DNA from 2 places in the Coprobacillus sp. AF33-1AC genome. Region 2 is predicted to be linked to the other one. Evidence: riboswitches for the same ligand, from Rfam matches in the RefSeq annotation. Region 2 holds a riboswitch; the other holds the start of a gene.
The links. A riboswitch is a leader RNA that binds a small molecule or an ion and turns the genes downstream of it on or off. The one in region 2 is predicted to bind S-adenosylmethionine.
Positions count from the first base shown of each region.

Region 1: another riboswitch for S-adenosylmethionine. It lies ahead of DWZ53_RS00435 (hypothetical protein); the one in region 2 lies ahead of metK (methionine adenosyltransferase).

Region 1 covers NZ_QRQB01000001.1:84,919-88,350, forward strand. Annotated here, with positions in the region: gene DWZ53_RS00430 (MATE family efflux transporter) at 1-1,104, shown strand, start outside; SAM riboswitch class I at 1,140-1,225, shown strand; gene DWZ53_RS00435 (hypothetical protein) at 1,306-1,641, shown strand; gene DWZ53_RS00440 (HIRAN domain-containing protein) at 2,230-2,526, shown strand; gene DWZ53_RS00445 (WYL domain-containing protein) at 2,580-3,432, opposite strand, start outside.
Region 2 covers NZ_QRQB01000025.1:33,986-37,417, reverse strand. Annotated here, with positions in the region: gene DWZ53_RS09290 (glucose-6-phosphate isomerase) at 1-659, opposite strand, end outside; gene DWZ53_RS09285 (CvfD/Ygs/GSP13 family RNA-binding post-transcriptional regulator) at 660-1,037, opposite strand; gene DWZ53_RS09280 (NifU family protein) at 1,235-1,480, shown strand; SAM riboswitch class I at 1,769-1,866, shown strand; gene metK (methionine adenosyltransferase) at 1,927-3,072, shown strand; gene hpf (ribosome hibernation-promoting factor, HPF/YfiA family) at 3,196-3,432, shown strand, end outside.

The DNA of each region.
Region 1 (3,432 bases), on a different contig from region 2:
TATATAGGTGAAAAGAAACATGGTGCTATTGGATCTTTAATTGGTGGATCAACTCTTGTTTTCACTGCTGTTTCATTTATTTTGTTCGTTGTTATGATTGTTTTTGCTCGACCTATCTCTACACTCATGCAAGCACCACACGAAGCAATTACACTTACATCTCATTACGTTCGTATATGTGGAGCAGGGATTTTCTTTATTGTTGCATATAATCTTTTATCTGCTATTTTTAGAGGATTAGGAGATAGTAAATCTCCTTTACTATTTGTTATGGTAGCCTGTCTTGTTAATGTGGTGGGTGACTTGTTTTTGGTTGCAGTTTTAAAATTAGATGCATCGGGAGCAGCCATGGCTACTGTGTTTGCCCAAGCAGTCAGTGTTGTTTTTGCATTGTTATTGTTATTTAAAAGAGACTTACCTTTTACAATTACGAAACATGATTTTAAAATGAATTCTCATTGTATAAGAGCGTTAAAAATAGGATTACCTTTAGCTTTACAAGAATGTTTAACTCAAATTTCATTTTTAGCATTATGCGCTTTTGTTAATAGACTTGGATTAGAAGCTTCATCAGGTTATGGTGTGGCTTGTAAAGTGGTTAATTTTGCAATGTTAGTACCTAGTTCACTTATGCAGTCAATGGCTTCTTTTGTTGGTCAAAACGTTGGCGCTGGAGATGAAAAAAGAGCAAAACAAGCGATGTTTACCGGTATAAAAATAGGTTTAGTTATTGGTTTTGTCGTCTTTATATTTGTTTTCTTTAAAGGAAATCTATTAACTGGAATCTTTACTAATGAACAGGTTGTTATTAATAAAGGATATGACTATCTAAAAGGATTTGCTTTAGAAACTATTGTTACAGCGATTTTATTTAGTATGGTCGGATATTTCAATGGTCATGATCAAACATTATGGGTGATGGTTCAAGGTTTAGTACAAACCTTATTAGTGCGTTTACCATTAGCTTATTATATGTCTATTCAACCACATGCAAGTCTTACTTATATTGGTTTAGCTGCTCCAATTGCAACAATAGCGGGTATTGTTTTAAATGTTATCTTTTATATTTATCTAAATAAAAAACTAAATTTACAAAATTCATAACTTTACAATACATGATAAAAAGTATAAAATGAATTTACCTATAGAGAGTGTGTAAGAGACAAGCTCAATGATCACACAGCAACCTGCAATATGTAAGGTGCTAAAGCTTGAATGATGGGAAATGAATATATGAATTTCAATCTCATCATAACGATGGGATTGTTTTTTTATCCTCTTTATAGATTTAAGGAGGAAAGAAAGATGAATAATATAGAAAAAGTATTAAAAGAATTTGAAGGGAAAAGAGTTTGGTTTTATCTTAAAGATGATGTTCAAGCAAGATTTAAAGATGAACTTTTAAAATTACATGGACGATGGTTAGATGGCTCATTGTTAACTAAGCAACATCATTTATCTCATTTTATAGCTGTTCATGAAGACTATTGTATTGCTTTTATATCAGCCTATATCTGGGCGCATCCTTTATCTAAACAAGACAATAAGATCATTAAAATAGATTATCAAAAATTAATGAATCATCAAAATGATTATCAAATTATTAATGATCAATCAAAATATATTATTCTAAATGAATAAAACTAACAGACAATATGTAAAAAACAAACGAAATCATTGAATCCCTTATGACTTTTAAATATGATTATAGTTTAATCAAAATAATTCTTGGTGATAGTCAATCTCGTATCTTATTTATTATTAAATGACTAGAAATGTAAATATATACTTATTCTTGCTAGTTATACAAATTTTTTATTGTATATAAAAATACTAATGATTTAGATCTTATGATTAAATACGGTTCTCGAGAAACGCAATCAAGGGGATAATCGCAGATTTTTAATCTATCATGTTGAATTATTAAAAAAGCATTATAGTAAACAATTGTATCAAGACTTTTATCAATGCTTCTATACGATTTTAAAACAAGGTAAAAAGAGAGAAATATATCGCGATGCGTGTGTTTATGTAAAAGGCATTGCTCAACTTAACTAAGGAAAAGAATTAGTTGAAAAACTGGTAACAGAATTACAAGATTCATCCTATGCTAAATGTTCTGCATTATTTGATGAGATAAATAAAACAATAAAATACCGTCTTAAATAAGACGGTATTTTATTATCTGCCCAACTATAATACAAGTAATCAATGATAGGAGGGCTTACGATGAAGACGATATATTTTACTTTAACTGGTACAGGATATTATTTTGGACATCAATTTTTAGAAAAAGGAATGAAAGTGATACTAGTTAAAGAACCGGATAATGACTATGATAAAGAAGCCATTCAAGTAAAAATTGAAGGACTAGGGAAAATTGGTTATGTTGCAAATAGTCCAAGTACTGTTTTAGGGGAAACAATGTCAGCAGGGCGTATCTATGATAAAATAAGTGATCACGTTGAAGCTAAAGTATTGATTGTGACTGATAGAGGCATTATTTGTGAATTAAATTGTGAATAAGTGAATAATAAGTGAACAATGTGAATAACCGTCTGTATTAATAATATGGACGGTTATTCATTTAAAAAATGATTTTGTAAGAATTCTTTAAAACGATTTATTTGTTGTTGATTACCAGATATTTGAATTTGTCCACCAAAACCAATAATCCATGAATAAAAAGTGCTATTGATAATATGATTAACTTGCACACGATATAATTGATTGTTGATTTGAGTAGGGTGAATGTTTTTACCAAATTTATCAATCATATTTGAATAAACAGCAGGAGTAAAATCTAATTCTATCGGTTCTAAATGTCCTTCTCCATACATATAAGACATATGATTTATTTTTTCTTGGAAAGATTGTAGTTGAAAAGCATTGAATGAAACTGTGCTGTCTTTGACTATTTCTACATTTTTAACATAATCTAATCGATATTGAATGCAGTCATTGGGATTTTTAGCGCCTTGACAAAGTAAATAATATTCATTATTAGAGAAAATAGTATCAATTGGAGCGAGTTCGGTTTCTTTAAAAGGTTGTGCTGTATTTAAAGAAGGTTTGCAATATTGAAAACGTATCTTCTTTTTTTCGTGTATTGCTTTAACTATCATTTCTAATTCATTGTAGAAAACACTAGCATCTTCGTTTTTAACGACGTGTAAATTTAAGTTTTTACGAAAATAGGCTTGATAGTGAATACTGAACATATCTTGTATTCTTTTTTGATAATTTTCTTTAGTTTGTAAAGTGAAAAAATGAGAACTGTATACTAAATCTAAGATGGCCTTTGCTTCCATGATATCTAAACTTGTATTAACATAGTAAAAGTAAATATTTCTTCCTTCTTTATAAGAGACAATCACATCATCATGATAATATTGGTTATAGTTTTCTACAAATTTTTTGATGATCCGATAA
Region 2 (3,432 bases):
CCTTTTAACATTTGGTCAATGTCGATTCCAGCCATGGCGATTGGGAATAATCCTACTGCTGTTAAAACAGAATAACGTCCACCAACATCATCAGGTACAACAAAAGTAACATATCCTTCATCAGTTGCTAATTTTTTAAGAGCACCTTTTTCTTTATCTGTTGTTGCAACGATTCTTTCACGTGCACCTTCTTTACCATATTTCTTTTCACACATTTCTTTAAAAATTCTAAAAGAAATAGAAGTTTCAGTAGTTGTTCCTGATTTAGAAATAACATTAATTGCAAAATCTTTGTCTTCAACATATTTTGCTACTTGTTTGATATAATTTGATGAAAAAGTATTTCCAACATAAATAATTTCAACTTTGTCATCTGAATATAGACCGTTGATTGCTTCAATTGCAGCACGTGCTCCTAAATAAGATCCTCCAATACCGCAAACTAATAATACATCTACTTTTTCTCTTAATTTAGCTGCAGTTTCTTTAATTAATTCAACTTCAGCTTTATCATGGTTTTCAGGTAATTCTACCCATCCTAAAAAGTCATTACCTGCACCAGTTTTGTTTTGAATCATATCATGAATTTCAGCAACTTTATCTTTGTATGATTCTAAATCTTCAGTTAGTTTTGCTTTTGATAAATCTAAGGTAATCATTTAATTTTCCTCCATTACACCTTGTTTAAGCCACTTGTCCATTGCTTGCTCTAAAGGCGAAAATCCTTTAGGCGTTTCTGTGATTAATTTGCGTGGATTTTTATAGTAGATACGTTTATCACGTCTACGATAACGATGATCAATTGCTTTTAAACTCAATTTAGCATGGTTTGTTGCATTATCAAAATCGATAATTTTCACTTTGACTGATTCCCCAACATGAACGTAACTATCAATATTTCTAACAAATTTATCAGATATCTCTGATATATGAATTAAACCAGTAGAATTATCTGGTAATAATGCAAATGCTCCATATGGTTGAATACCAGTTATTTTTACATCTATGATATCACCACATTTTATGTTTTTTGCCATTGACCTCACTCCTTGCGAGGTCATTATAACACAAAATATAGGCATATTAAATTGGTTAATGAAAAATATTTTCATTCAATTTATAATAGGAATAAGGCTAAAAAAATAATTTTAGGAGATAATAAAACAAAATAATTGTAAAAAGTTATAAATTGAATTAAAGTATAATAGTATAAAGAATTAAGGAGTAAGAAAAAATGGATAAAACTGTAGAAGAAATTAAGAAAGTCATTGAAAAATTAAGACCTTATCTTCAAAGAGATGGGGGAGATATTGAATATGTAGATTTCAAAGATGGAATTGTTTTTGTAAAAATGTTAGGTGCATGTGCAGGCTGTACTATGTTGGATGACACATTAAAAGATGGGGTGGAACAAATTTTAATGGAAGAAGTTCCAGGTGTTTTAGAAGTACAAAATGTAGCTCATAATGATTTATTATAATAAGGAATAAAATTGATACAATAATAAGATTAAATGTATTGATAATCATGCTATAATGTTAGTGGTTATTTCTCTTGCATTTAATCTTATTTTGTAATATTATGTTTTTGTTGAATTTTTGATATATTTTATAGCTTATAAGTAAAAGATATTTATAGGTGATGATTTATGGATGAAAGGAAACAAAATCAAATTAAGATAGCTCATATTTTACAAGACATTGGTTTAAATGATGAGCTTATTGAAAAAATAACAAGTTTAAAAAAAGAAGATTATCAATAAAAAAGACTCTTATTAAGAACCACGAGATGAAGATCGATGATGTGGTGGCAACCCTATTGTTTAGAAGGTGCCTTACTTAGCAAGTTTATCTTGAACAATAAGAGAAAGCTTCCTAACTGCTTTCTCTTTAGGAAGCTTTTTTATTTATAATGATGGAGGAAGAAATGAAAGAAAGAGTATTATTTACATCAGAATCAGTATCAGAAGGGCATCCAGATAAAGTATGTGATCAAATAAGTGATGCAATTCTAGATGAATGTTTAAAGCAAGATCCTCATTCACGCGTTGCCTGTGAATGTTTTGCTACAACAAATTTAATTGTCATTGGTGGAGAAATCACGACATCTGCTAAGGTTGATTATGAAAATGTAGCAAGGGATGTTTTAAAGAAAATAGGTTATGACAGTGAAGATAAAGGAATGGATTATCATACATGTCAAATTAATGTTGTTTTAGATACCCAATCAAGTGATATTGCTTTAGGAACAAATGAAGAAGTTGGGGGAGCAGGGGATCAAGGAATTATGTTTGGTTTTGCTTCTAAAGAAACAGAAGGATATATGCCTTTAGCTATTTCTATTGCTCATCACTTAGTACGCTATGCTACTGAAAAAAGACATTCTGGAGAATTCAAATGGGCACGTCCTGATATGAAAGCACAAGTAACTATTGATTATACAAATCCACAACCACGTATTGATACAATTCTTATGTCAATTCAACATGACCCGGATTTTGATGAAGTTGCATTTAAAAAATATATTAAAGAAGAAATTATGGATGCTGTTGTAGAAAAATATTACTTAAATACAGATTATAAGGTACTTATTAATCCAACAGGTCGTTTTGTCATTGGTGGACCTCATGGTGATACAGGATTAACAGGAAGAAAGATTATTGTTGATACATATGGAGGATATGCACGCCATGGTGGAGGTGCTTTCTCTGGTAAAGATCCATCAAAAGTAGACCGTTCAGCAGCTTATATGGCAAGATATATTGCTAAAAATATTGTTGCTGCAGGAATGTGTGATAAAATTGAAATTCAATTATCTTATGCTATTGGTGTAAAAGAACCAACTTCTGTTTTCATTGATACATTTGAAACAGAAAAAGTAAGTCATGCTGTTATTCTATCAGCTATTAAAAATGAATTTGATTTAACACCTGGAGGTATTATTAATACTTTAAATTTAAAGGCACCTATTTATAGTAATACGGCAACATATGGACACTTTGGACGAGGTGATTTAAATTTACCTTGGGAAAAATTAGATAAGGTAGAAATATTAAAAAAATATTTAGGATAAAAAAACTTGGTTATATCAAGTTTTTTTTCTTTTAACGCTTATTCGAAGTAAAAATTAAGGGTTTACAGTATGATTTTAGATAGATTTATTGTATAATATACTTATAGAAAAGGAGGAATTCTTATGAAAATTTCAGTAAGAGGAAAAAACGTAGAAATCACTGAAGCAATTGAAAAGAGGGTGGCAGATAAGTTATCTAAATTAGATAAATACTTCATTGTAAGTGATAACGTTGAAGCAAAAGTATTAGTCAGAACTTATCCTTATGGACAAAAAATTGAAGTTACAATTCCTACTGAGTACGTACTTTTAAGAGCAGAGGTTGTTGATGAAGATTTATATAATGCAATCGATGCTGTA